One region of the Virgibacillus sp. LDC1 genome, then DNA from elsewhere that is predicted to be linked to it. Evidence: riboswitches for the same ligand, from Rfam matches in the RefSeq annotation. Region 1 holds a riboswitch; each other region holds the start of a gene.
The links. Region 1 has a riboswitch for ZMP and ZTP ahead of rpiB (ribose 5-phosphate isomerase B). Riboswitches for the same ligand answer to the same signal wherever they lie in the genome.
Positions count from the first base shown of each region.

Region 2: it holds a riboswitch for ZMP and ZTP, as region 1 does, so the genes downstream of both, OHJ21_RS11845 (bifunctional 5,10-methylenetetrahydrofolate dehydrogenase/5,10-methenyltetrahydrofolate cyclohydrolase) here and rpiB (ribose 5-phosphate isomerase B) in region 1, are expected to answer to the same signal.
Region 3: it holds a riboswitch for ZMP and ZTP, as region 1 does, so the genes downstream of both, purT (phosphoribosylglycinamide formyltransferase 2) here and rpiB (ribose 5-phosphate isomerase B) in region 1, are expected to answer to the same signal.

Region 1 covers NZ_JAOXLZ010000006.1:508,378-518,304, forward strand. The annotation lists gene prfA (peptide chain release factor 1) at 1-553, shown strand, start outside; gene prmC (peptide chain release factor N(5)-glutamine methyltransferase) at 558-1,448, shown strand; gene OHJ21_RS30115 (FtsW/RodA/SpoVE family cell cycle protein) at 1,582-2,769, shown strand; gene OHJ21_RS30120 (FtsW/RodA/SpoVE family cell cycle protein) at 3,079-4,257, shown strand; gene spoIIR (stage II sporulation protein R) at 4,505-5,200, shown strand; gene OHJ21_RS30130 (L-threonylcarbamoyladenylate synthase) at 5,398-6,558, shown strand; gene OHJ21_RS30135 (manganese efflux pump MntP) at 6,640-7,203, shown strand; gene OHJ21_RS30140 (low molecular weight protein arginine phosphatase) at 7,258-7,845, shown strand; ZMP/ZTP riboswitch at 7,947-8,028, shown strand; gene rpiB (ribose 5-phosphate isomerase B) at 8,143-8,607, shown strand; gene OHJ21_RS30150 (TIGR01440 family protein) at 8,693-9,277, shown strand; gene OHJ21_RS30155 (serine hydroxymethyltransferase) at 9,368-9,927, shown strand, end outside.
Region 2 covers NZ_JAOXLZ010000001.1:2,684,456-2,694,382, reverse strand. The annotation lists gene OHJ21_RS11855 (TIGR03943 family putative permease subunit) at 1-453, opposite strand, end outside; gene OHJ21_RS11850 (permease) at 551-1,561, opposite strand; ZMP/ZTP riboswitch at 1,719-1,798, shown strand; gene OHJ21_RS11845 (bifunctional 5,10-methylenetetrahydrofolate dehydrogenase/5,10-methenyltetrahydrofolate cyclohydrolase) at 1,866-2,714, shown strand; gene OHJ21_RS11840 (LacI family DNA-binding transcriptional regulator) at 3,030-4,022, shown strand; gene OHJ21_RS11835 (glycoside hydrolase family 32 protein) at 4,204-5,706, shown strand; gene OHJ21_RS11830 (sucrose-specific PTS transporter subunit IIBC) at 5,703-7,124, shown strand; gene OHJ21_RS11825 (Cof-type HAD-IIB family hydrolase) at 7,391-8,191, shown strand; gene OHJ21_RS11820 (PadR family transcriptional regulator) at 8,464-8,826, shown strand; gene OHJ21_RS11815 (hypothetical protein) at 8,813-9,829, shown strand.
Region 3 covers NZ_JAOXLZ010000001.1:2,486,491-2,496,417, forward strand. The annotation lists gene OHJ21_RS11020 (MATE family efflux transporter) at 1-306, opposite strand, end outside; gene purT (phosphoribosylglycinamide formyltransferase 2) at 628-1,788, opposite strand; ZMP/ZTP riboswitch at 1,869-1,949, opposite strand; gene OHJ21_RS11030 (LysR family transcriptional regulator) at 2,012-2,887, opposite strand; gene dapA (4-hydroxy-tetrahydrodipicolinate synthase) at 2,999-3,898, shown strand; gene OHJ21_RS11040 (PAS domain-containing sensor histidine kinase) at 4,142-5,584, shown strand; gene OHJ21_RS11045 (hypothetical protein) at 5,612-6,064, shown strand; gene OHJ21_RS11050 (YdcF family protein) at 6,095-6,727, opposite strand; gene OHJ21_RS11055 (diguanylate cyclase domain-containing protein) at 6,893-9,439, opposite strand; gene OHJ21_RS11060 (GNAT family N-acetyltransferase) at 9,543-9,927, opposite strand, start outside.

The sequences.
Region 1 (9,927 bases):
TAAAATGAAATTTGAGAGCGGTGCGCACCGTGTGCAGCGTATTCCGGCTACGGAATCCGGCGGTCGTATCCATACCTCCACCTCCACCGTGGCGGTCATGCCGGAGGCGGAAGAAGTGGATATCGAAATCCATGACAAGGACATCCGCGTGGATACCTTCTGCTCCAGTGGTGCAGGCGGTCAGTCCGTTAACACCACCAAATCGGCGGTACGCGTAACGCATATCCCGACGGGGATTGTGGCTACGTGTCAAGACGGCAAATCGCAGAACTCCAATAAAGATAAGGCGCTGCAGGTGCTTCGTGCTCGTATCTTTGATATGATGCGCCAAGAGGAAGAAGCGAAGTATGCCGGGGAGCGGAAGAGCAAGGTAGGTACAGGTGACCGCAGTGAGCGGATCCGTACGTACAACTTCCCGCAAAGCCGTGTAACCGATCACCGGATCGGACTTACCGTTCACAAGCTGGATCAAGTGATGAACGGGGAGATTGAAGAGATCGTTTCGGCGCTGACCCTTGCGGAGCAGGCTGAGATGATGGAAAAAGGAGTATAACGCTTTGAAGCGGACGATATTCGAATTAACGCCGCAGCGCAGCATAAGAGAAGCCTTTGTAGAGGCTTCTTCTTTTTTAGACGGCATGCGGGTAATGGAACCGCAGCGGAATGCGCAGCTGCTGCTGGAGCATGTGCTGGGATTGTCGGGAACCTCATACTATATGGCGCTCGCGGAGCCGTTTCCGGCGGACCGCCGCCACGCCCTGGAAGAAGCGATCAATCGCAAAGCCCGAGGCGTTCCTGCGCAGTATATTATCGGCGAACAGGAATTTTACGGCCGGCCGTTTGAAGTTACGCCAGCGGTTCTCATTCCGCGTCCGGAAACGGAGCTGCTGGTGGAAGCGGTGCTGAAGCATGGGCAGGAGCTCACTCCGCGATCAACCGATAGGCTACAGGCCATTGATATTGGCACCGGCAGCGGGGCCATTGCCATCACGTTGGCATTGCAGTCAGAAGGATGGGATTTGCATGCGAGCGATATTTCGCCTGATGCGCTGGAAGTTGCCGCGCGGAATGCGAAGCAGCTGAACGCCGATGTCGAGTTCCGGCAGGGGAACCTGCTGGAGCCATTCGCGGGCATGGCCCCGGACATCCTCGTCTCCAACCCGCCGTACATTCCGGCGGAGGATATTGAGGGGCTGCAGCCGGAAGTCCGCGATTATGAGCCGCGAACGGCACTGGACGGCGGGCCGGACGGATTGAATCCGTACCGGATCATGATGGCGCAGCTGCCCTTGCTGACAGCCCCGCCACGGCTGATCGCTTTTGAGCTGGGTATGGGTCAGGCCGAGGATGTGGCGGAGCTTCTGCGAAGTGCAGGGCACTGGGAGGAAATCGTCACGGTGCCGGATTTGGCGGGGATTGACAGGCATGTCTTGGGAATATCCCGTTAATTGTGTTCTGGGTGGATTTCTTTTAAAATAGATGATGGGCTGAGCCGATTACATTATTGCTGTTGTTCAGATCGCTACATTACCTCAATTGGCAAATCAGTGTGTACAGCTCCGGGCACAGGGGGACCAAAGCATGCTTCAGAAATTCAAGAAGATTGATTTTGTTATCGTTTTTGTACTGTTGATGCTGATGGTTGTCAGTATTACATCGATATATAGTGCCACGCTCGACACCACTGGATTCGAAAAACACCATATCAAGATGGCGATCTTTTATATCCTCGGATTTGCAGCCTTTTTCGGGCTCAGTTTGATTGATTATCGGTTATGGAATAAATACGCACTGCACATATACATCGGCGGGTTATTAACCCTTTTGCTTCCGTCCTTCATCGGCCAGACCAAAAATAATGCCACGGGCTGGATTAATCTCGGTATCGTGGATTTTCAACCGGCGGAATTGTTTAAGCTAGTGCTGATTATATTTATTACCTATATTCTTATTCGTAAGAATAAAGCGAAGTTGTCTTTTTGGCGGGACATCGTACCGATTGGGCTCTTGACGTTTATCCCGTTTGCTGTTGTCATGGTTCAGAATGACTTAGGTAATGGACTAAGTTATATTGTCATATTACTTGGGTTGTTATGGATCGGTAATGTGAAGTTTTCGCACGCTCTTATCGGGCTGCTGCTTGTAGCAGGTATTGCTTTTGGTGGAGCACAGGCCTATATTCACTACCATGATGAGATTAAAGAATCAAAAATCATGGAGAGCCGCGGCCACTGGATGGAACGGATTGACCCATGGCTAATACCGGAGAAAGCAACGGCGAAAGCGAGTTACCATACAAACAACGCGAAGCTGGCCATCGCTTCAGGCGGTATGAGCGGAGAAGGGTACTTACAGGGAAGCTCCGTACAATCCTCACGTGTACCTTATACGTATTCGGATTCGATTTTTGTGCAAATTGCAGAGGAATATGGCTTTATCGGTTCTTCCGTTCTGTTGTTGTTATATTTCATCCTCATTCACAGGATGATCTTGATTTCATTGGAAAGCCGGGACAAAGCGGGGCCGTTTCTAATCATCGGTATTGTTGCCATGCTCCTGTATCAAATCTTTGAGAATATCGGCATGTTTATTGGATTGATGCCTTTGACAGGGATTACGCTGCCCTTCATCAGTTATGGCGGGACCTCGCTCATCATTAACATGGCGTGTCTCGGGGTCGTCATGAGTGTAAAGCTGCATGGACAAGAAGTGGAGGAAGATATGCCTAATCCTCAAACGTACCGTTCCGCACCACCTAAACAGGCTTGATTCGATTTATCGGATTTAGAATCAAAAGAGATGCTATCGAAAGCAGCATCTCTTTTGTATTTTTTGTTGGTATCTACAGGAGGGCCCGTGAATTGTATTAGAGAAGGAAATCTTTTAGAATAATTCATTAGGGGCCAGTAGGCATACTCCTTGAAACGCTCCATTGTAATGCTGCCGTTAGACGTTTTTAACGGATATCATCTGTATCAACGATAAGCGTTTGTCAAACTTTCTTTCCGAATAATCGTTATATGCCTGTATAGGCAAACCGGGGGGCTAACAGCTCCGGGCACAGGGGGACCATAAAGCATGCTTCAGAAATTTAAGAAGATGGATTACGTTATTGTTTTCGTACTGGTTTTGATGATGGGTATCAGCATTACGTCGATATACAGCACAACCGTTGACACCAAATTCGAGGGCTCTCATCTCCGCATGATTGCTTTTTACATTGTCGGCTTCATTGCTTTTTTTGGAATAAGCCTGCTGGATTACCGGTTGTTGATTAAATATGCTAAATATATTTACTTGGGCGGATTGGCCGTGTTGGTCCTCGTTATGTTTATCGGTAAGGATATCAACGGCGCCCAAGGCTGGATTTACATTGGCAGTTTAAGTATACAGCCTGCCGAATTGTTCAAGCTGATCCTGATTATTTTTCTTTCCTTTGTATTGGTGCGCAAAAACAAACCGCTGCTGTCCTTCTGGAAGGACGTTGTTCCGATTGGACTTTTGGCATTTGTGCCTTTTGTGCTTGTCATGGCCCAGAATGATTTGGGTAACGCGCTCAGTTATGTCGTGATTTTGCTGGGGCTGCTCTGGATCGGGAACGTTAAGTTCTCCCATGCGCTCATTGGGCTTGCGCTTGTGGCAGGCGTGGCCTTTGGAGGAGCACAGGCCTATATTCATTATCATGATGAGCTGCTGGAATCGAAAATTTTGAAGCCGCACTGGGTGGAACGGATTGATCCGTGGCTCTATCCGGAGAAGGCGACCGCCAAGGCAAGCTACCATACAACGAATGCGAAGCTTGCCATCGCCTCGGGCGGTATGAGCGGCGAGGGTTACATGCAGGGATCGTCGATCCAGTCGGGCAGAGTTCCTTATGCGTACTCCGATTCCATATTTGTGCAGATTGCCGAGGAATTCGGTTTTATCGGATCTTCCGTTCTGCTTCTGTTATATTTCATCCTGATCCATCGGCTGATCCTGATTTCCTTGGAATCTCGGGAGCGTGCGGGACCGTTTCTCATTATAGGGATCGTGGCTATGTTCTTATATCAGATCTTCGAAAATATCGGCATGTTTATCGGCTTAATGCCGCTGACCGGGATCACGCTGCCCTTCATCAGTTACGGGGGAACCTCCCTTGTGATCAGTATGGCCAGTCTGGGGGTAGCCATGAGCGTGAAGCTGCATGGACAGGAAGTGGAGGAAGATATGCCGGATCCGCATGCATATCGCCCGGCGGCTTCTAAGCAGGCCTAAACTTTTCCTTGCGGGAAGCTCAATAACCGCTCCATCTCTAGTTTAAAAATGTGGGCATGGAGAACAGACAATAAATAATCGAGCTTGGCGAAGATGCGATTCCGAATGGGGATCGCATCTTTTTTGGTTCGTGCCGCACCCATCTATGATTTTTATATCAAATTGCTAGATTCTACGTTTATATCTTTTTCCGGCGGACATACTGATAGCATCATAGAGTTTCGTCATAGAGAGGCGGTTGTCCGAGATGAAAAATTATAGTGAAACCCTCCGTATTATCGTGAAAAAAATGGTTGTGCTCTTATCGTGTATGTTTATGGTCATCATGGCTTGGGAAGGACAGCAGATTGACGCTTCCGTTGTTGGCGGTCCGATCCCCCAGGAATCGATACGTCTTCGCATTCTGGCGAATTCCGATAGCCCGTCCGATCAGCTGGTCAAACGAGAGATTCGTGATTCGGTTGTTGAGCAAATGCAGCTCTGGGTCCTGCAGCTGGAGAACCCGCAAAGCCTGGAAGACGCCAAAGAATTAACCCGGCAGCATCTTCCGGAAATCCGCCAATTGGTGGGTGAAGAGTTGAAGAAAAGAGGAATTACGTACAGTTACACCGTAGAGCTTGGCGTCGTGCCGTTCCCGACGAAGTTATACGGGGGCACGGTGTATCCGGCCGGCGATTACGATGCGCTGCGAATCACATTAGGGGAAGGTCAAGGGCAGAACTGGTGGTGCGTCTTGTTCCCACCGCTTTGTTTCATCGATGGTGGCAGCGGGGATGCGGCGGCGCAGCCTGTTGACACAGGTATCCAAACGGTTTCTGCAGAGGCTGGTGAAACTTCCCAAGAGGAAGCACCGAAGAATGCAGGCGATAGCGAACCGGAGGTCCGCTTCTTCTTGTGGGATATGTTCCTTGGCATTTGGAACTGGGTGGTAAGCTTGTTCTAGGATTATGAGTAAGCTGATTTTCAATCCTGACCCGGTATGATAAACTTTAATGTAGAAGAGTGCTTTCTCTTTGGCGCGACTGGTTTGAATGGGGACCGGCACGGGACTGAAGAACGAAAAGCGCTTTTTATTTTGGGACATAGGCAAAACTCGCATTGAAGTTTATATATTTCATATACAGAAAGATTGGGATAGGTATGGAACAGAACGGCATGGAACCTAACCAGCAGCGGGAGAACGGCTTCCGCCATGCTGCTGCAAAATCAACTCAAGTGTGGCACGTCTCGAACTCGCTTTCCAGGGAGGGCTTGGGCTCGGAGAAGGAAGCGAAGCAGGCATTGCGGGAAGCGGGGCAGGTGCTGGAGCTCGGCGGAACGGTGGCCTTTCCGACGGAAACGGTCTACGGGCTTGGCGTAGACGCCGGCAATACCGAAGCGGTTGAGCGCGTTTTTGCCGCGAAAGGCCGGCCGTCGGACAATCCATTGATCGTGCATATTTCGGAGCTGACTCAGCTCGACGGCTTGGTCCGTCATGTGAATGAGACGGAACGGGCGCTGATGGCAAGGTTCTGGCCTGGGCCGCTGTCGCTGGTACTGCCCGTTAAACCGGGAGCAGTATCCCCACGTGTGACGGCAGGGCTCGACACCGTTGCCGTGCGGATGCCGGATCACAACGTGGCGCTGGCCTTGATCAGCGCCGCCGGGCGTCCGCTGGCTGCGCCGAGCGCGAACCGTTCCGGTCGGCCAAGCCCGACGCTGGCCAGCCATGTCTTGGAGGATTTGGCCGGGGCGATCGACGGCGTGCTCGACGGCGGCCCTGCCGGGGTGGGCGTCGAGTCGACGGTGGTACAAGTCGGCGAAGACGGCGCCGTCACGGTGCTCCGCCCGGGCGGCGTCACGGCCGAGCAGCTTGCCGCCGTTGCGGCAAGCGTGCGCATGGACCCGGCGCTGCATCGCGCCGCCGGGGATGCGGAGAGCCCGGCGCCGCGCTCGCCGGGCATGAAGTACACGCACTACGCACCGAAGGGTGCGATGTGCGTGGTGCAGGGCCCGTGCGCCGACGCCGTGTCGGCACGCATCGCGGCCGAGCTTGAGGCGGCCGCCCGGCGCGGGGAGGTGACCGGCGTGCTGTCATTCGACGAGCACATCGGTCACTACCGCGCGGACGTTGCCGTCTCGCTCGGCAGCCTGGCCGCGCCGGAGGAGGTGGCCCGCCGTCTGTACGCCGGCCTGCGCCGGTTCGATGACGAAGGCGCGACCTTCATTCTGGCCGAAGCGTGTCCGGAGCAAGGCCTCGGAGCAGCCGTCATGAACCGGCTGTTGAAGGCCGCGGGACACCACATCATCGATGTGAATTGAGCTGCCGAATGAACGCTTTTGGCATCATTTACCCCTTGTCCGCATATGGTGTACAAGACCATGGGACTTGGGGGAATGGGCATGCTGGAGGCGTCTGTCCAATCGGGACAGCTTGCGGCGATTCTGCTGATGGCGGTTGCACTCGGGCTAGACGCATTTTCGCTTGGAATCGGAGTTGGAATGAGAGGCGGTATGCGCTTAGGCCATATGCTGGGCATCAGTTTCATGATCGCGTTGTTTCACATGCTGATGCCGCTGCTGGGTTTATTTGCCGGCCGCTATGTAGGCATGTTACTGGGTCACGTCACAGGGCTTGCGGCCGGAGGGCTGCTGCTTCTGCTCGGCGGGCATATGATGTATAACGCCCTGCGGGGCGGAGAAGGACAGCGAATCCATCCTACCGCATTTTTAGGTATGCTGCTGTTTTCGCTTAGCGTCAGCATCGACTCCTTCTCGGTAGGCGTTTCGCTCGGGATGTTTGTGGATGATGTATTGTTGATCGTGATTTCCTTCGGGATCGTGGGCGGTTTGCTGTCCATTCTCGGCTTGCTGCTTGGCCGTCAGGTAAGCAACAAGCTGGGGGAGTACGGTGAAATGCTGGGCGGGCTGATTTTGGTCATCTTTGGCATGATGTTTATCTTTTGACGTTATATTTGTTACAATAACCCCAAAGAACCTACGAACGGGAGGAATGGGACCGTGAAAAATATACTGTTTGTCTGCACGGGAAATACCTGCCGCAGTCCGATGGCTGAAGGCATGCTGCGCAAGCTTGCCAAACAACGGGGCGTCCCGCTGGAAACGAAGTCCGCCGGTGTCTCGGCCGTGGATGGAATGCCGGTGTCCCATCATGCGGAATCCATACTGCGAGACCAGGATATCCAAGAACGCTTGGTGTCCAAACCATTGACCGCGAACCTGGTGGAGTGGGCAGACCTGATTCTGACGCTGACCCAGTCGCATAAGCAGTATGCGATAAGGCAGTTCCCGCATGCTGCAGACAAGATGCACACTCTGAAAGAGTTTGTTGAGGATGACCGCCGGGTGCTGGATGATCTGCGGGAACAGGATAGTCTGTATGCAGCGCTTGAGCTGGCCAGATCTCTGGGCCGCGATGTCAGCGACCGTGACCGGGAGCGTCTGATTGAGCTGCGACAGCGTATCCCGAGCTTCGATATCTCCGATCCTTTTGGAGGCTCGCGGGAGGAATATGAAGCGACGGCTGCAGAGATTCGGACGGCGTTGTTTCGTCTCTTGGACAAGCTGGAAGCGGATCAGCATAAATAGGGTCGGCTTAGACGGAATCGAAGAGTACATCCGTGCTCAAATGGCTAAAAAAGCCGCTTGCCTTTCACAAGGTATTGCTTTAAGATGAAGGTGAAAAACAAAAGATCCGGTGTAACTGGCGACGAAGTGGATGAAACCACGATGGAGCATCGGAATATACGGCCGGTCGCCTGGGCAAAGAGCATTTGGAGCACAATACGTGCGCCGACTGCTCTTTTTTCGTCTTTTGCGTGGAGTTTGGGTTATAATGAAACAAGCTAAAACGCAAAAGCGAACATACGAGGGGGTTTTTCATAGATGAAAATTGCATTGGGTACGGATCATGCCGGCATTCGTCTGAAAGAGGAAATCGTGGAAGTCATTCGGGGTCTTGGACACGAGGTGGAGGATCTGGGCTGCGGCTGTTCCGATTCCGTGGATTATCCCGATTATGCCCTACCGGTGTGCGAGAAGGTCGTCTCGGGTGAAGCGGATCGCGGCATTCTAATCTGCGGCACGGGCATCGGCATGAGCATTGCGGCCAACAAGGTGCCGGGTATTCGCTGCGCGCTGACCCATGATGTGTTCTCAGCCAAAGCGACTCGCGAGCATAACGACAGTAACGTGATTGCGCTGGGTGAGCGTGTCGTCGGTCCCGGACTTGCCGCCGAAATCGTCAGCGCATGGCTGACAACGGATTTCAGTCATGGCGAGCGCCATGTCGGCCGCGTGAACAAGATCAAGGCCATCGAGGAGCGTTACCTGAAGAATGAATCGCGATAGGTGAACGCGCGCGTAAAGCAGCTGCGGCTATCGTGATAGGGGAATGAAGCATCTTCTGTGAAAAAATCATCGGGAGGACTGTGACATGACGGATATCTCCAAGGTTTCCTTGAACGAACAGACAGCGCGTATTGTCCGCGAACTGGCCGAAGCGGCCGTCTTAGGCCCTGGTAAAGTGCTGGTCATCGGAGCCAGTACCAGTGAAGTGGTCGGACGACGGATCGGTACAGGAGGCGCTTTAGAAACGGCTCAGCAGCTCCTTCAGGGCATTGCCGAGGTTCAAACGGAATTCGGTTTTGCTGTGGCCTATCAATGCTGTGAGCATCTGAACCGTGCGCTTGTCATGGAACGCGAGCTGCTTGAGCGGCTGGGCTTGACGGAAGTGGCGGCTGTTCCCATTCCGGGAGCGGGCGGGTCGATGGCTTCCGCAGCTTACCGCAGCATGAAGGAGCCTTGCCTTGCGGAATCGATTGAAGCCCATGCGGGTGTCGATATCGGCGAGACGCTGATCGGCATGCATTTGCGGAGAGTGGCGGTTCCGTTCAGGCCGAGCGAGCGTTATATCGGAGAGGCGCGCGTAACCGCGGCTTATACCCGCCCGAAGCTGATTGGCGGAGAACGCGCGGTGTACCGGCTTGAGCAGAGGGATGATTCCACGCTGTGCGATTGATTCGAATGAGAACTCGCTTTTTTAATGATGACAACTTGTAGTTTTGAATTTGCAAGAAAAAATAATGATTGATTATGGGAGGATATGAACATGATGGAACATTTGCGGAAGAGTGACCCGGCTGTATTGGAAGCGATGGATTTGGAGCTGAAGCGTCAACGCAGCAACATTGAACTGATTGCCTCTGAGAATATTGTCAGCGAAGCGGTTATGGAAGCCATGGGGACCGTTCTGACGAATAAATATGCGGAAGGCTACCCTGGCAAACGCTATTACGGTGGCTGTGAGCGTGTGGATATCGTGGAAGATATCGCCCGTGACCGTGCCAAAGAACTGTTCGGAGCCGAGCATGCCAACGTTCAGCCGCACTCCGGTGCCCAAGCGAACATGGCGGTATATTTGGCAGCCCTGAAACCTGGAGATACCGTGCTCGGCATGAACCTGGCCCATGGCGGCCATTTGACTCACGGAAGCCCGGTTAACGCTTCCGGCCTTCTGTACAATTTCGTTGCCTACGGCGTGCAAGAAGACACGTTCCTTATCGATTACGACGAAGTCCGCAAAGCGGCATTCAAGCATCGCCCTCGCCTGATCGTGGCGGGTGCAAGTGCATACCCTCGCATCATTGATTTTGAAAAGCTTGCTGCCAT
Region 2 (9,927 bases), on a different contig from region 1:
CTGATCAACTTCGGGTAATTGCTTATCCGTGCCCGAAAAGACGGAAGCGTTGCGGTCATCGGTTTTACGGCGTACATCGGGATTCGGATAGGTGTAGATCATGCCTTTTTTGGCAGCCATATCGCTGCCGAGGGCTTGGTCCGGCAGGAGCAGGCCAAACAGCAGCGGCACCATGAATAGCCCGTATACCGTTACGTTTTTGACAAGGCCGGCAGGAAGGGGGTGCTCGCAATCACACACCTCTCCGGAATCACCTGCAAGGGAATGCCACATCATGCCGAATGCAATGAACAACAGCGGAACCGGGCATAGAAGCAGCAGGGTCTGCATATGAGGCGCTAAGTAATATTCAAGCGAATCTGAAGCGTTCAGATGCATGATATAAGCGGCGAGAGACGCAACAAGCAGCGACCGGAGCGTATAGTGAATCCGTATCCTCAAACTGGACTTCATGGTCCCAATCACCTCCAATCTCAACGGGTACCTGGTGAGTCTGAACGGTCCCGGTAATCTCCTCTTCGTTTTTCGCAAATCTTCCTTCTCTCGCCAGCTAACCACCCAATAGAGCGTCAACGGCTACAGAGCCGATAAATACGAGCGTCATCACCAGCAGGCTTAAACCGATCACAAATTTGGTTTTGAAGGTAGCCGACAGCATGAGCAGGCTTTTGAAATCCAGCATCGGGCCGAGCACCAGGAAGGAAACAAGCGGGCCTACGGTAAAGGTATGCGTGAACGCCGATGCCACAAAGGCATCCGAAGTCGAGCAGAGGGACAGGATGAAAGCAAACCCCATCATGAACAAGTAAGAGGCGGCGGGACCGCTCCCCAATGCCAGCAGCTCCTCCCTTGGAATGAAGGATTGGATGCAGGCCGTCAGGAATGCGCCAAGAACCAGGTATTTGCCCATCTCAATCAGTTCGTCTCCGGCGTGGACAAACATGCTTCTCCATGTTTTGGGATGCTCATGCAGCTTGCGTCCGCCATTGGCGGAATCACGTTCGGAAAACTCTTGAAAAGAACGCTTGAGCGGGTTGCTCCTTGAAAAAACATAGACGAGCAAACCTACCGTCACCGCGACTGCAAAAGCCAGTCCCATCCGGCCGATCGTCACTTCGGGATGCGAACGGAAGGCCATGATCGTTGCAGCGAACACAATGGGGTTCAGGATGGGACCGCTGAGGATAAAGGTTACGGCGATGTAGGCAGGCATCCCCTTGAGCATCAACCTTCGGACGACCGGGATCATACCGCATTCACATATGGGAAACATGATCCCCAGCATGGAAGCGAACAGGACGCCGACGACCGGATTTTTGGGCGTGATACGACGCACCCATTGTTCTTTGACGAACATTTGCAGGAGGGACGAAATTAGCACCCCAAGCAGCACAAACGGAAGTGCCTCAAGGAAAATACCCGTAAAAATGGTTTTTACCTGCTGTATGTCATGGCTTGAGATTAGACTTGAATCCTTCTGCAGCCATATCGTCAAGACCGGAATCACGAAGACAAGCGGAATAATGAAGGGCAGCATTCTGAAGATTACCGGATATTTCATTTGGGCCTCCTGGAGCGATTTGATCTTAGGACATTCTATGCTTGTACCATCAGCAACATACGTGATTCCCCTAAATTAATCAAAAAGATTACGATTTAAAATGGTCAGTTTCGTAATCGGTAGCGCGATGTCCAAAGTCGTGGTATATTAAAAAAAGTTATCTATGTGTTACTGGCGTAGCTTGGGGTACCAAGAGGGAGCACATAGGATCATATGCCGTACGCCTGGGCAAGAGGTAAGGAGACGATGAAGTCGCCTTGCCTCTTTATGTTTTTTAAATACAATGGCGAAGGAGCGGATTAGCATGAGTAAGGAACCCGTAATTTTGGATGGAAAAAAGGTATCCGACGATATCAAGGCCAAGCTGGCCGTAAAGGTACAGGAATTGAAGCAGCAAGGGGTAACGCCTTGTCTGGCAACGATTCTGGTTGGCGATGATCCTGCCTCGGCGACCTATGTGCGGATGAAGGGAAATGCTTGCGAGCGGCTTGGCATCATATCGAAGAAAGTGGTACTGGAGACATCGACAACGACAACAGAGCTGATTGCCGCGATCCAAGAGCTGAACGAGGATCCGAATGTCCACGGCATTCTGCTGCAGCATCCGGTTCCGCATCATATCGATGAACGGGCGGCTTTTGATTCTATTGATATTGAAAAAGACGTGGATGGAGTGACCACGCTTGGTTTCTCGCAAAATGCGTTTGGTTTTGCCGATTACCCGTCTTGTACGCCTGCCGCGATTATTGCGATTATGGATTATTATGATCTGCCGATCGAAGGGAAGCATGCCGTGGTGGTCGGACGCAGTCCGATTCTGGGTAAGCCGGTATCGATGATGCTGCTTAATCGCAATGCTACCGTTACGATCTGCCACTCGAGAACGAAGAACCTTGGGGAGATTGTGTCCCAGGGGGATATCGTGGTTGCGGCCGTAGGCAAGCCTAATTTCATTCAAGGGGACTGGATCAAGCCGGGAGCCGTCGTATTGGATGCCGGCTATAATCCAGGCAATATCGGCGACTGCGATTACGAAGCCTGCGCGAAGTTGGCATCCGCAATTACACCAGTACCTGCCGGTGTTGGCCCCGTTACGATTGCTACATTGCTGAAGCATACCGTCGAATCGGCTGAGCGAACCGTGCAAGCCTAACAGTAACCATGTAATAACGGGATAAGGCACGGTTCATTTGCGCGTCCCGAAAGGGGAGTTGCATGGAGAATCCCCCTTTGAATCGCTTCGTTCCCCGCTAGAGTCTGGAACGCAGAAAAGTATTGCCCATCAAAGGCTCGGGGTGAAGTCTGCATTTCACGGATGCCCAGACGTCATGTTATAGTTAGGAAAAAGTGAAATCGAAGGGGAGAGATTCATGCACAAACGAATCATTGCCTGTTGTGTGGCGGAGCAAGGAGCTGCGGAGGTTTATCCGTTCGGTGCAGCGCCGCAAACGGCTCCCGGGAGAACCGAATGAAGAACACGATTGCAGATATTGCCAAAAAAGCCGGAGTTGCCAAAAGCACGGTCTCCCGTTTCTTAAACGGAGGTTCCGTCAGTCATGCGACACGCCAAAAGATTGAGCTGGTCATTCAGGAAACCGGCTATATTCCGAATTCGTTCGCACAGAGCTTGAAAGCGAAAAAAACCAACATGATCGGCACCATTGTGCCGCGTCTGGATTCATTCTCAGCATCGCAGACCGTTGCCGGCATGGATGAAGAATTAAGGAAACACGGTTATCATCTTCTCATCATCAATGCAAGCCAGGATTTATCCAGGGAGATAGAAGCGCTGTATGATCTCGCTAGGCAAAAAATATCTGGCATTATTTTATTCGCCACCCAGGTGACGGAAACACATCTTGCCGCGATTAAAGAGATCAGCATTCCCGTCATTCTGCTCGGACAACAGCATAAGGAGGTCCACAGCATGATTTATAACGACCATGCCGCAGGCTATGACATGGGCCGATATGTGCTGTCCAAGGGACACCGTCATATAGCTTATATCGGTGTGACGGAAAAAGACGTTGCTGTCGGAGTTCAGCGGAAAGAAGGGTTTCTGAAGGCGTTAAGCGAGTATGACGGGGTGGAAGCGATTTTCTATGAAAGTGGATTTAAGATGGCGGATGGAGTTGCGGAGGCTTTGGCTGTTTTTGAGCAAAACCGAACGATGCCTACTGCGGTGGTCTGCGCTACTGACAACATAGCGCTGGGCGTGATGAAAGCGGCGCACATGAGAGGCATTCATATTCCCAACGAACTCTCCGTTACCGGCTTTGGCGGATACGACGTAACCGAAGTGATTCATCCCGGATTGACAACCGTTAAATATGGATATTCCCAAGCGGGCCACCTCGCAGCTCAGCATATTATAAAGCTGGTCAACGACGAGCCTGTGGATTTCCTGACGGTCATGAATTGCGATATGATTCATCGGGAAAGCGTTGACAATCTAAATTAGGTATTTTATACTGAAAAAAACGGAACCGGTTCCAATACTGTTTTTGCCTGGTATTGGAGCTGAGTTCATTATTTTTACCTCGAATTGGAACCGGTTCCACTGCAAGTGAATCAGGCTGGTGTTCACGCACAGCATGATCCGTTTGTTGCTATTAGAAAGCCCATTTACAAGGAGAAGAGACATGGACAGAGAACGGAAATACCGACGCCTGGATCAGGCCTCTCCCGAAGAGATTTCCTCCTTAAAGGAGCAAGCAAAACAAAGCGAATGGAGGCAGAGGTTTCACATACAGCCCATCATGGGCTTGTTGAATGACCCCAACGGATTTTCTTATTATAACGGGGAATATCACTTGTTTTATCAATGGTTTCCGCTGGGTACGTTTCACGGCTTGAAATACTGGTACCACACCTCCTCCAAGGACTTGGTGCACTGGCAAAACAAAGGCATTGCCATTGAGCCCGGGCACTCGTTTGACGCATATGGCGCCTATTCGGGAAGTGGGATCGTGAAAGACGACATACTGTATTTGATGTATACCGGGAACACCCGGGATGAGGGATGGAACAGGCATTCTTATCAATGCATGGCGGTGATGGACCGCGTTGGCACCATTACGAAATTCGATCAACCGCTGATTGACCGTGTGCCGGACGGATATACCGAGCACTTCCGGGATCCGAAGGTATGGAAAGACGAAGACCTGTTCCGGTTCGTCATCGGCGCCCAGAGGGGTGATCAGACAGGAACGGCTGTTGTCTATGAATCACCGGATTTGCTGGATTGGACATGCAAAGGGGAAATCCAAACCCGTCTTGGACATTTCGGCTATATGTGGGAATGCCCCGATTATTTTGAACTGGAAGGACAGGGCGTGCTGCTGTTTTCACCGCAGGGGCTGAGTCCGCAAAACGACGAATTCCGGAACATTTACCAATCCGGCTACATCTCGGGCAAACCGCTGGATCGGGATACGCTGGAGTTTGAACACGGCCCTTTTTACGAACTGGACCGAGGTTTTGATTTTTACGCACCGCAGACCATGCTGGATGAGAAGGAGCGGCGCATCCTGGTAGGCTGGATGGGTTTGCCGGAGGTTGTCTATCCAACGGACTCGCATGGCTGGGCCCATTGTTTGACTCTTCCGCGTGTGCTCACTTTCCGTGAGGGCAAGCTGATTCAGCAGCCGGTCCCCGAGTTGGAAACGCTTCGTGGGACAGCCATGGAAGCAGCGGATACGTTATACAGCGAGGTGAAGAATTATACAGGGTTAGAAGGGACCGTATTCGAGATGATATGCGAGTTCCATGCGATCGAAGCGGACGTTGTCGGCATTGAATTTCGAGCCGGCGAAACGGAGCGCACAGTCATTTGGTATGACGCTGTCAGGCAGAAGGTTACACTGGATCGCTCATCATCGGGTGCAACGATTGTGAGTGATTACGGAACGACACGAACCTGTATGCTGCATAATAAAGCAGACTCGATCAAATTCCATCTCTTTGTGGATATTTCTTCGGCAGAAGTGTTCGTCAATGATGGCCAAGAGGTGTTTACGAGTCGGATATTTCCCAAGGAGGACAGCCGTCATATTCGATTTTTTGCAAAGAACGGCAGCGCCGGCTTGAAGGTCACGAAGTGGGATCTTGCCCAAGCCGTAAAAGATATAGAAGGGGATGAATGAACATGGCAGCGGATCATCGGAAAATTGCAAGGCAGGTAGTGGAAGCCATCGGTGGCAGGGAGAACATTGCTTCCTTTGCTCACTGTGCTACGAGACTCCGAATTATGGTTCACGATCAGAAGAAGATAGACCAGAAGAAGGTCGAGAATATTGATAAGGTTAAAGGCGCTTTTTTTAACTCCGGACAATATCAAATCATTTTCGGAACAGGAACCGTTAATCAGATTTTTGAAGCGGTTGAATCGCTTGGGCTGGAGAGCACAAGCAAGGATGAGTTGAAGTCCGAGGCGAAAAAATCAGGGAATCCGTTTCAGCGGGCGATTCGTACGTTCGGTGACGTGTTTGTGCCGATTATCCCGATATTGGTCGCCACAGGTTTGTTCATGGGATTACGGGGATTATTGACGCAAGAAACCGTCCTGGCCTGGTTTGGAGCGGTACCGGATGATATCTCGCCTAATTTTCTGCTCTTCACCCAGGTACTGACGGATACGGCTTTTGCTTTCTTGCCGGCATTGGTGGCATGGTCCGCATTCAGGGTGTTCGGAGGCAGCCCCGTGCTCGGTATCGTGCTGGGTTTGATGCTGGTTAACCCGGCTCTTCCCAACGCTTACAGCGTGGCGAACGGTTCGGCCGAAGCACTCATGCTCTTCGATTTCATTCCGGTTGTCGGATATCAGGGCTCGGTCCTGCCAGCCTTCTTCATCGGACTCCTTGGCGCGAAATTCGAGAGATTTTTGAGAAAACGCATTCCTGAAGCTATTGATTTGATCGTTACGCCATTTTTAACCTTGCTCGTTATGATCGTCCTTGGTCTGTTCGCAATTGGACCCGTGTTCCACTCCTTGGAAGAGGTCGTGATGAACGTGACGACTTTCTTGCTGGAGCTGCCGTTCGGCATTGCGGGTCTTGTGATCGGCTTTTTTAACCAGATCATTGTGGTCACCGGTGTGCATCATATTTTTAACTTCCTTGAAATTCAGCTTCTTGAGAAGACGGGAAGCAATCCGTTTAATGCGATCGTGACAAGTGCCATGGCAGCGCAAGGTGCAGCTTGTCTCGCTGTCGGACTCAAGACGAGAAATAAAAAACTGAAGGCGTTATCCCTGCCATCAGCATTCTCGGCCATGCTGGGAATTTCGGAGCCTGCGATCTTCGGGGTCAACCTCCGTTACGTCAGACCGTTCGTTATCGCCTTGATCGGCGGCGGCGTGGGCGGTTTCATGGCTTCCATCTTCCAGCTTGAGGCTACGGGTATGGCGATTACCGTTATTCCGGGTACGCTCTTATACTTGAACAGCCAGCTTCCACTTTATATTTTGTGCAACGTAACCGCGATGGCTCTAACTTTTGTGCTGACTTGGCTGTTCGGATTCAATGATAAAATGCTCGACGAGGTTCGCTCGGAAGCGAAATAAAGACCACAGAAGAAGTCCGTCTGTTATAGGCGGGCTCTTTTGTCGTTAGATAAGAAAATTACAGCACATGCACGAAATGTTAATGCAGATGGTATTATTAATTCATCCATATTTGATATCGTGAAAACCGTGCACCGGCGCGGTTTTTATGCATGTTCGGAAAGCGTCCGAGCGACCTTGCTGAAATTATGGCTTGCTCTGAAATGCTTTTCATCATTTACAATAGGGGTACTGGCTAGCATATACGGAAGAGAGGCGAGTTTTCATTGAATAAAAAAATCATATTTTTTGATATTGACGGGACGCTGCTGGATCATGAAAAGAAGGTTCCAGCGACAACAAAGGAGTCTATTCGAGAGTTAAAGGAAGCCGGACACATCGTCGCCATAGCGACAGGGCGCGCCCCTTATCATTTTGAAGAGCTGCGGGAGGAGCTCGGGATCCATTCCTATGTTTGTTTGAATGGTCAGTATGTGGTTCATGAAGGCAAACCGATATATGGAAATCCATTGGCGCAAGATGCCTTGCAGCAGCTGACGGAGCAGGCCGTGGAGCTTGACCATCCGATCATATATGCCGGCAGTGAAGCCATGAAGATGAACGTAACCGAGCATGTTCATATCGATTCCAGCTGGGGAGAACTGAAACTTACGATTCCGGAATATGATCCCGAATATTACTTGGGCAGAGACATTTATCAGGCCATTGTATTCTGCACGGAGGATGAGGAAGCAGATTACGTAAAAAGATTCGATGGCCGGTTCGATTTCGTGCGCTGGGGCCCCTATGGAATTGACGTGTTACCGGCAGGGGGATCCAAAGCAGAAGGAATCAAACCATTAATTCAGCTGCTGCACATCGATCTGGAGAATACCATCGCTTTTGGCGATTATCTGAATGATCTGGAGATGCTGGCATACGTGGGCCACGGCGTGGCGATGGGCAATGCGCCGGAGATGGTCAAGCAGGCGGCCAGACATATAACCCGCGATGTCGGTCAAGACGGAATACAATACGGACTTCGCATGCTCGGTTTGCTGGGCAAGGAGCCGCAGGAGATCGTGTAGTTTTTCGAAAGCGGCTGGTTTGACAGCGAAGCAACATCACTTGGAATGTGTAAATGAGATGAGAGTATATAAAAAGGTTATCTTATGGTCTGGGACTGTCCCGACTGTAGGATAACCTTTTTTACATGAAAGGGCAGGCCTCAACGTGGCCTGCTGCCTGGTTTAGCAGCCTTGCAACTTGTATTAAACGAAAAATAATAGTAAATAATTATTATTTGACTATATACATTAGTGTGTGACATACAGTATAATAATTTCCAGGAGATGATGATATGTCAGAGGATCAAGACATTCTACACAGTTTGGTGCAGGAGCTTCGGCGAGGAACCATCATTCTTGGTGTTCTCAGCCAGTTGTCGGAACCTCAGTATGGATATTCATTGGTGACCATATTGCAGGAGAAGGGGATCAGCGTGGAAGCGGGTACCCTGTATCCCTTGCTGCGGCGATTGGAGAAACAAGGTCTGCTGGATAGCGAGTGGGATACGAATGAAGCTCGTCCGAGGAAATATTACATCATAAGTCAGACAGGCAAGGATATATATCGGCAGCTCTACCATGAATGGAAGGATATGATGACAAGTCTGGAGGGACTTGTTGATAACAAGGGGGAGTCAGGTAATGGATCTGATTAACAGGTATATTTATGCGGTGACACAGAAGCTGCCCGAATCGCAAAGGGCTGAGATTGAAAAGGAGCTTCACGGACTCATCGAAGACATGCTGGAAGACCGGAGAGCCGGCGGTGAGATCGCAAGCATTGCAGATGTGGAACAGGTGCTGATCGAGCTCGGGCCACCCGGGGAAATGGCAGCAAGATACAGAGGGAGAGAGCGTTATCTCATTGGTCCCGGTTTGATTGACAGTTATTGGGCTGTTCTGCGGATTGTATTGTACTCGGTCGCCGTCGCTCTTGGTATCTTCTACATTGTTGATTTCTTTGCAAGCCCGGCTCCCACCGCCGAGAAGCTTCTGGAGTACTTCGTCTCCCTGCTGAGCGTGGGTATCCACGGGTTTGCTTGGGTGACCGTTATCTTTGCCTATATCGAATACCGCGGTGCACGACAAGTCTCCAAAGGCCCATGGAAACCATCCGATTTACCTGCAATTCCGGAACCAGCCGATCGGATTAAACCGATCGAGCCGGTGCTGGGCATCCTGTTTACCGTGCTGTTCTTCGTCCTGTTCACGTTTTCCATTAATCTGATCGGTGTTCATCGATTCGATGAAAACTCGATCGCCATTCCGGTGTTTGAACAGGCTGTCTTTGCCAAGTATTTGCCGCTGATCTGGCTTCTTACCGCCTTCAGCATATTCAATGAAGCCATGAAATTAATCACAAGAAAGTGGACGCCGCAGCTCGCCGTCATGCATGTCATATTTAACGTCGCTTCCGTTATCGTTGCCGTGATCCTGTTCTCCGATATGACGATTTGGAATCCGACATTCATGGATCAGCTCGTTCAAGCCGGTCTCGTAACACCGGGAGATGAAGCGTATGAAACCGTAAAATCAATTTGGGATCGATCCAGGGACGGACTCATTTACATCATTGTGGTCATTACCCTTATTGATACCGTATCTGTCGTGATGAAACGGTTTCGGGGAAAGGAAGGAAATACGACGTTAACCAAGTAAAAATAAAAGTGTTGAAGCAAAGAGTATCCCAAAAGATCTTGGATCTGGCGGGATGCTCTTTTTTGTTGTTAGGAGACACCATAGGAAAACGAATCGTT
Region 3 (9,927 bases), on a different contig from region 1:
CGTGAATACAAGACTAATCCATATACTCGTTCCCACGCTTTTGCGAACGCCCGCGATATCCTTGGCGCCAAAGCGCTGCGCCGTTATGATGGACAAACCTGCCGTCAAGCCTTGGGCAAAGCCAATGACAAAAAACAAAATACTGCCTGTCGAGCCAACGGCCGCAAGAGCGTTCACACCAATGGTCCGTCCCACGATCAGGGTATCAGCCATATTATAAAATTGTTGAAAAATATTTCCGATCAAAAGCGGGATCGTAAACATAATGATCAGCCTGATCGGACTTCCTTGCGTCATGTCTCTCATGTAGATTCTCCTATGCCGTCATAAACGTTCCTCTATATATTTATTGGGTATGATCATGCTTTAAACCGTGCCTATAAAGCATCGCATTGAAAACATTATAATGGGTGAGGGTCGTTTGTATTCTTGTGTATCTTATCACGAAAGAACATAAATTTCTGCATATTTATCATCAAAACCTAAACGAAAACAAGACATGATGATCAGGACGGTTCATACCCGTTCTAATCCACGAAATAACGTCAATGAAAAAAGATCAACCGGTTAATCGGTTGATCTTTTTTTATATGATCATGGAAGCACCATCCTAAGAATCAAGAACGATTATGCTTCTTCAACAGCAAGCTTATCCAAAGCCTGCTTCGCACGCGAACGCGCTTCTTCCACTGCGCCGGCGGTTGACAACGCTACTGCGACCCGTCTTCCGACCTTGGTCACCGGTTTCCCAAAAATGCGCAGCTGCGTATTCGGAACAGCCAGTGCTTGCTCGGCGCCGGTAATTGTGTAACTCTCCAGCTCTCGCGCCGCTTTCAGCGGACGGCTGGCTCCCGGCGTTATCCATTCGATCTCCGGGATCGGAAACCCTAGAATGGCGCGGACGTGAAGCGCGAATTCTGATAAATTTTGCGTGACCAGCGTAACCAATCCGGTATCATGCGGTCGCGGAGATACCTCGCTAAAATACACTTTATCCTCGGCCAGGAACAATTCAACACCAAACAATCCATAACCGCCAAGCTCGTCGGTAATCGTCCTTGCAATATATTTAGCTTCCTCGATCTGCTCTTCGGACATGTCGTGCGGCTGCCAGGATTCGATATAGTCCCCGCTCTCCTGAATATGCCCGATTGGAGCACAGAAGTTTGTTCCATTGACGGAGCGGACGGTCAGAAGCGTGATCTCCGATTGGAACGTAATGAATTCTTCAATGATCACTCTTCCGTTCTGTACACGACCGCCTTCCATGGCGATGTTCCAGCAGGGCTCAATATCCCCTTCGGAGCGACATACACTCTGGCCTTTGCCAGAGGAACTCATCAGAGGTTTAATCACGCACGGGAACCCCATGTCCAGGACAGCCTGTTTAAATTCCTCATACGTATCGGCAAATCGGTAGTCTGCAGTAGGAAGTCCCAACGCCTCTGAAGCTAACCGGCGAATCCCTTCACGGTCCATCGTAAGCTTCGCAGCTCTGGCAGTAGGTATAACCCGATACCCCTCTACCTCCAGCTTAACCAGCTCCGAGGTAGCCAGTGCCTCGATTTCGGGCACGATCAAGTCCGGTTTCTCCTGCTCGATAATTGCGCGCAATCTCTCCCCATCCAGCATATCGATGACATAGCTATGATCGGCAACATGCATGGCAGGAGCGTCGGCATAACGATCGACGGCTACGGTTTCAACCCCCAATCTCTGGGCCTCAATGATGACTTCTTTCCCCAGTTCTCCCGAACCTAGCAGCAGTATTTTCTTCGTTTTTAACATCGTGGTTTTATCCCCTTTTCGTAGTTTCAGAGACTTATAAAAGCAGAAGATAATAAAGAGGTAAGGGAAATAAACTCCCTTACCTCTGCCCAGGCGTACGGCCGTCGTCATCTATGTGCTCCCTCATGGTCCCCCATGCTACGCCAGTCACACATAAACCTATACATTGTTATTTAAATCATACTGAATCTTCCCGCTAATTGCAATATCACCCGAGGCGACATTAGGATTTAGACTTCAGCATATCGATTGCATCCTTCAGCGATTGTGAAAGCCACTTCTTGGGGTGAATGACCAGCTGAATATCCAAACGAATGTCAGAATGCGCAAAGGGAAGAATCGCAAGCTCACCACGCTTGATTTCCTCCTCTGCTACCATCCTCGGCAATAATGAGATACCCGTACCGGACATCACATATCTCTTGATTGCCTCGGGATTGCCCAATTCCAGCCCTATTCGCATTGGAACTCCGCTGGCACGCAGCACCTTTTCCAACATCATGCGGTAATTACAACTACCCTCGGGCATAATCCATTCGGCATCAGCCAGATGTTCTAGCTCTATGACCGGTTCAACATGAAGCGGATGATCCGGATGGGCAATCAGCAGGAGGGGCTCTTCCCGAACGGGGATCCAATTCAAGGAGGAATCCTCCGGTTTTTCATCCAAAATAAGACCGAGATCGTACTCGCCTTCTCTCACCTTACTGATGATGTTATCTTCACGATCCGGTTGTAAACGGATGACAAGATCCTCATGCCTTAGTTTCAGTTGGTGAATGACGGACGGAAGAAAATAAGCGGCCAACGAGTCTATCGTTCCGATCGATAAGGTGCCTCCACCTTGCTTGGTCAGCTTTTCCTTCGACTGCTGAAACAGATCCAGCATTTGAACGGCATACTTGAACAGCTCCTCACCCGACTTCGTCAGGCGCAAGCCTCTGCCATACCGCTCAAACAGCTTGACGCCGTATTCCTTCTCCAGCTTCTGAATTTGGGTGGTTACGCTGGATTGGGCATAACCCAACTCATCCGCGGCTTTTGTAAAGCTCTGGCGAATCGCAACCTCCCTGAAGGTTTGCAGGTAGATAAGTTCCATCACTCTCTCCTTATCAATAATATTGATAATAACTATCTATTATTATAGATAACGCCGATCTTAATTCCCATGATAAAGTATAGCCATCATCCATGAATTGGAGGAAAGATTATGCTGACTCAGCAAGAACTGCATGGCATTTATGTTCCTGTGATCACTCCCTTTTCACAGGAGTACGAACTGGATCGTCCGTCTTATCATCGTTATTTAAAGAATTTGTTATCCTATGATATTCAGGGATTGGTCATCAACGGAACGACCGGTGAAGCGCCGACCGTAGCTTGGGAGGAAGTCGTGCAGGTTGTGGAGGAAACGCGTGAGAGTCTGGACGGACGGCTATTGCCCCTTATCATAGGTACCGGTACAAATGATACGGTGTCCAGTATGAAACGAACGGAACTGGCAGGTCATATCGGTGCTGATGCGGTATTGGTGGTCACGCCGTATTACAGTCGCCCTTCGATCGATGGTATCCTGCAGCATTTCCGAAAGGTGGCCGAGGTCGGGATCCCGGTCATTCTGTACGAGGTTCCTTCGCGTACAGGAATCCGGTTACCGGTTGATGCCGTAAGAAGAATCATGGAGATCCCCGGGGTGATCGGGGTGAAAGACAGCACCGAGAGTACGGAGCTTACGAGAAGTTTATCCCAATACGATACAAAGCCCGTTCTATGCGGCAACGATGTCCTCTTTCATGAGATGCTGTGTCATGGAGCTTCTGGCGGAATTCTGGCATCGGCTAATGTGAATACCGAGGCTTTCATTCGGGTGTTTCAATTAGCTGCCCGGGGAGATTATTCTCGATCCGAAATGGAGTTTGAAGTCCTGCTCCCCTACATTCATAAGCTGTTCGAAGAATCCAATCCCGCTCCGCTAAAATGGCTGCTTGCCCAGCAAGGCCTGATCTCATCGGATATCCTTCGTCTGCCTATGGGGCCCATTACGGAAAAGCTTAAGCTATCTTTAGATCACGCAATTCAACAACTGACAAACACCGACTTCTCGGTGTAACCTGCTTTCTCCTCGAGAACGGCTAGGCGTACTCGCTGCCTTGCCATTCTTAAGCTGAAAGATTCATGTTATGGGGCATGCACACTTTCAATTCAGGACAAATGTGATGGATGATGCAGATTTTTATGCGAAAGTATGAAATTCCTGCTTAGATCTATCGCTTTAAAGGATTGATGAATGATTTCGACCCACTTATAATATGGGTACATTCAATCCTCCCAGAATTTTGAAAGGAGACTTGCAGTGCTGCCCTATTCCAGCCCTAATCATGATTTTGCCTTTGAACAATCTGTAATCGGAATGGCAATGGTATCGCTTGATGGAACGATTCTCAAGGTCAATTCGGCACTATGTGATCTATTGGGATACACACAGCAGGAGTTAACTGCCGGGGCGCCGCAAGAAGAAAACAGCTTCCGCGAGTTACTGAATCGAGTGGTTCAGAACGCAAGAGCTGCGCATGGCCTTCAGCAATCCGTAACCCCGTTTGAATATGCTTATCGCCATCCGTCCGATCGCGAGTTATACCTTCATGCACGTTGCAGCATTGAGCAGGATCCGGAGCAGGGTCCCAAGGGATATTTGGTACAATTCGAGGATCGAACGCTGCTGAGACAGCTCATGAACCAGCTGGAGCAGAAGGAACAGAAGCTCAACGAGAAGGAACATTCTTTTCTGCAGCTGCTTGAAGGACTGCCCCTCTCCGTACTCATCACAAAAAAGGGCATTGTCCACTATGTTAATCCTGCCGGGCTCAGACTTGTTAACGCTACGCATCCCCGTGACGTCCTTGGAATTTCAACCGACGTGATCGTTGACGCATCGTACCATAACGCATTGATGAAACGCAGGGCAAAATATGCGGAGAGCGGAGAGATCGGAAGCGTCGATTATTTGATACGCTGTCTGGACGGGCAAGAGAAAATGGTCAACGGGTTCACGTTCATCATCAATTATGATGGCGAGAAAGCTGCGGTCGGGATCTTCAGAGATATCACAGAACAGCAGATAGAAGAGGATCGCGTGATGCAATCCGAGAAGCTGACCACCGCCGGTCAGTTGGCCGCCGGCATTGCCCATGAAATTCGGAATCCATTAACTTCGATTAATGGATTCGTGAAGTTGCTGCGATCAGCGGAACGCAGCAACGAGCTCTATTTTGAAATCATTGAATCGGAGCTCAAACGCATCGAGCTCATTGTCAATGAACTCCTGGTACTTTCGAAACCGCAGGGCGTTCACGTGAGCGGACCCATCGACGTGTATGCCATTATGGAACAGATCATTACGCTTATGAAGGTTCAAGCAGCCCTCAAAAATATCGAGATCATCCCTCATTATCCGAGGGTACCGGTCTTCGTCCAGGGTGAAGTCAACCAGCTCAAGCAAGTATTCATCAATCTGCTGAAAAATGCCATGGAAGCGATGAATCAAGGCGGCACCATTACCCTGGACATCCTGCACAACGCTCAAGAGGTCCAAATTATCGTGCAGGATGAAGGGGTTGGAATGACGCAGGAGCAAATCCAATCCCTGGGACAGCCTTTTGTTACGACCAAAGACACCGGGACGGGACTCGGACTGATGATTACCAAGAACATTATTCATAATCATGGCGGAACGATGAACGTAGAGAGCATACCTGATCATGGGACAACCTTTACGATCCATTTACCGGCTTTATAACGCATACATATTATCGGAGGAAAAGGCATGGACAATCAGGAACCCAAAACACATAAACAATTTGCGATGGAATGCTTCAATCAAGTATGGGATATCTTGGAGAACGCACAGCGTACGCCGGAAGACGAGGAAAACATGATTCACATATGTCACAGCTCGTTTTGGCACTGGACACGAGTTGAAGATCATACACAGCGCAACCTTTCCATTGGATATTGGCAGCTCTCCAGAGTGTATGCGGTAGTAGGGCAAGGCGATCAAGCGCTGCGTTATGCCCAGCGCTGCATCATTGTCGGATCATCGGCAAGCCTCGAGCCATTCTATATAGGTTACGGGTATGAAGCGGAAGCCCGAGCCTATTTGGTCCTAGGAAACAAGGAGCAAGCTATGGCATCCAAAAAAAACGCGACAAGGTATCTCGATAAGGTAATCGACCAGGATAGCCATCAGATGCTTGCGAACGACCTCAAGAATCTGTAATCGGACACGGCCTTCCTCTGGGCAGACCCTTTAGCGGAATGGCGCAACCAATTGATAACCGATGTAATAAAAGACTTCTCTGATTAAAAAAGGGACTTTGCTTCTTAGGCTCTGGTACGCGCTCCGAGATGCGGGAGAAGGATTGGCTTCAAGCCCCATATCTTCTGCCATCATCATGGCCCGCTTCATATGCAGCGGGTCACTTACGATGAGATAGGAGGACAGCCCTGCTGTACCTCCTATTTCATTGGCATAATACAGATTCTGCTCGGTGATCGTCGAAGCCGTCTCGACAAGAATATCGCTCTCTGGAACACCGTGCTCGATGGCATACTGCCTGGCAACTTCCGATTCGGCGAGATCATCCCCCGAACTACGTCCCCCTGTAAATATCAGCTTATCTACGTACTGACGGTCATACAGCCATAGTGCATGATCGATGCGTCCCTGAAAAACAGGCGAAGGCTCCCCCTCCCATACAGCAGCCCCCAGCACTATGGCTGCATCAGACGGGATATTTACTGTTCTTTGCGCGTAGTTCCAAATGGCGCTGCCCACATAAATCGTATAAATCAGCAGGATGCCAATTAGCCCCAGCCAAACTTGATTCACGGTACGCATTTTTCTGCCTTCAGCTTCCCTTGCCGGCATATTTCGCGTCATGTTGCACCTCCACAGCCCAATCTTAAATCTGCTTTGCGCATCCATTCTATCATTTTCAGCAAAGAAAGCCTGCTGCTCCCTTATTGAGCGTCAGGCTTTCTTTGCTGTCAACCACCGTTATTCATTCTGGTGCTTCCGATGGCAGCGTAAATTCGAATCCACCGTTTAATCCGCATCATATCCATACAGCGTGACTCTGTTCTTCCCTTTGCTCTTGGCAATATGCATCGCTTTCTCCGTCTCAGCGATCAAATCCGTAAGCTTTAACATGGATGCTGGTGTAAGGCAGGCCGCTCCCACGCTTACCGTCATAAACCCATCCTCTGCCGAGCGATCCTTGGGAATGCTGAGTGCAAGCACGCCCTGGCGGATCTTCTCGGCCAATTCATAGGTACGTTCGGGAGTTTCATTTCTCAGCTTCAGGATGAAGGTCCCGCCACCATAACGTGATATGGACGCTCCATAGTGCTCACCAATAATTTTCAGTGCATCGGCTATCCATTGCAAGCATAAATCACCGCCATATAATCCGTGAAGGGTATTATATACTCGGAAATCGTCAATATCGACCATCATCAAGGCCAAGGGAAGCTGGTTCTGAATACACTCCTCCCAGTCCACCGACAGTTCTTTTTCAAATGTCAGCGGATTGGGCAGCTCTGTTAGCGGGTCTGTTGTCACGTAATTCTGAAGCTGATCCAGCACATCGGAGTATACCCGATCCGGTTCATGATCCGCGGTGCCTTCTCTCAGAATCACCATAATGGAGGATTTGCGCCCTTGATGAATAGCCGCCAGCATAAATTCAAGCTCGATCTCGTTGCCCTCCAGCGTAACAAACCTGCCGCTACCGGATACTAATTGGGTTTGATTCTGCTCCATCCGTTTGATTTGCTCTCTCAGATCAACCCGCGAATCTTCTCTAGCCAATTTGTATATCTCAAGCTGAAGCAGCTCCTCGGGCTTCTTTGCACCGAACAGCGATTCGGCCTGTGGATTGCAGTACATAATGGCACCTGCGGTTGTCAGTGACAAGAAGGCGACGGGCGACAGGCCCATGAGCTGCAGATACCGTTCTTCGTTCTCCCTGAATATCCTCGCATTCTGTATGGCCTGTTCTTTTGCTTGCCTTAATTGATCATCCGTCTGCTTGCGGACAATCGATTTCAATTGAGGGAGAACGCTTAACTCTTGTGACTTCCAAGAATATGAGGTTCCCTCAACCACCTGTCTCCACTTTTCGAACGATTTACGGGGCGATAAACGGACCTTATCATCCTCTTGTATAACGGCTTTGGCCGGATCGCCAGCCCAATCCACAATTTGCACAACCTCGGGCCGAAACCACATAACATAATTTTGTTGGCCTGGTGACAGCGCGAGATATAGAACTCCTGAAGCCACATCCTTATAAGCTTTTGCGGGTTCAAACTCGGCACTGAGTTTAGAACTATGATACGTATAATCTTCGGCCTGGGCCGATAACCATCCGGCAAGCTCCATGACTTGCTTCGAGGTAGGCGTCGTACCGTACAGCATCAAATTGTCTTGATAATAAACGACAGCACCGGTAGCGCTCATTAAATCGAGTAAAATCTGCTCCTCGTTGTCCAGCTGTTCAATAACATGATATAAATCGGTATGGCGCATGAAGATTTCGGTAAAGCGGGCGGATAAAGTTCTGAGCCTTAACTCGGTTTGATAATCGTCGAGCTGCTGTCGTTGATAAAGCTCGTTCGAGAAAAAGGATCCCAAAAAATTGCACAGGTTGCGGGTCCGGTGGGATACGTATTTTCTGCTAGTGTGATGACAAGTAATTAACCCCCATAATTGGTTGTCATGGATCAGAGAGATCGTGGTTGTCGCGCCAACCCCCATATTATGAAGGTACTCAATATGAAGCGGAGATACACTCCGCAGCACAGATAAACTGAGATTCAATGGTTTGCCGGTCAAAGGCTGTACCGTAGGGATAATCTCAACCGGCGTATAACTCACATCAACAATCGTCCGCAGCCAATTTCGAAGATACAGTTCCCGGGCTTGCCTAGGAATATCCGATGCCGGATAATGGTGCCCAAAAAAGGGCTCCAGCTCCTGTTCTTTAGCTTCGGCAACCACTTTTCCGTTCCAGTGATCATCGAATTCATAGAGCATGACTCGGTCATAGCCCAGAATGTCCTTCACGAGCTCGCAAGCGACTTGACTTGCTTCCGTACGATTCTCGGTCCGTTTCATACGACTGAAGAACGTCTGTATCCTTTCAAAATCATCCGTGAAGGGTACTATATCTTCCGATACCAGCTCCAATTCAAGCAGTATTAATCCTTCACTTTCGTGGACAATTCCGAAAAACTCATTAGGCTTATCCGCGACCGGAATCGTTAAATTAATATACTGTAAATCGGGCGTGACGATCGCCTGGAGATCACGATGAATCATCTGCTCAAACTGGAGATTTCCAATAAGCGCTTCCAAACGCTGTCCCAGAAGGGCTTCTGCGCTAATGCCTAGGAGCTGATCGGTATTCCGGCTGCATTGTGCGATCCTGTAGTCATCGATTGGATTAATGGCAAGCAGTACGCCATGGGGCTGAATATATCCTGGAATGTGAATAGGTTCTTTCTCGCAATTCGTCAGGTCGATCGGTTCATCCGTTATGTAATCGCCCTCCGTCAGCAGCTCTCGATTCAGTGGATCCTGTTCAGTCATTGCTTATCAACTTCCCTTATTCACAGATTTCAGAAAAAATAAAACCCAATGCATCTCATTGTTATAAGAGATACATTGGGCACAGCATATTATAACAACAAAACTATGAAATTGTACGCCATTCAGACTTCAGCATAGCATAGAAATACTCATCCCACCAAATATCTCCACGAGGGATACACTGTTGGAAATAGCCTTCTCTCCTCATGCCCAGCTTCTCCATCACCCGGTACGAAGGTGCATTCTCAGGCTGGCAAGTCGCAATGATCCGATGCAACCCTAATACCTCGAATCCGTGCTGAAGCAAAGCTCTGGCGGCTTCCGTGGCGTACCCCCTACGGTGATACGTCGAATTAAACACCCAGCCGATTTCATACGTATGTTCGCCGAACCATGGATGAAACACCATGTGACCAATTACATGCTGTTCTGCCTGCAGCATAACCGCAAAGTGATGGGCTGCATCCCCCTTGTTCTGCGCAAGAAAT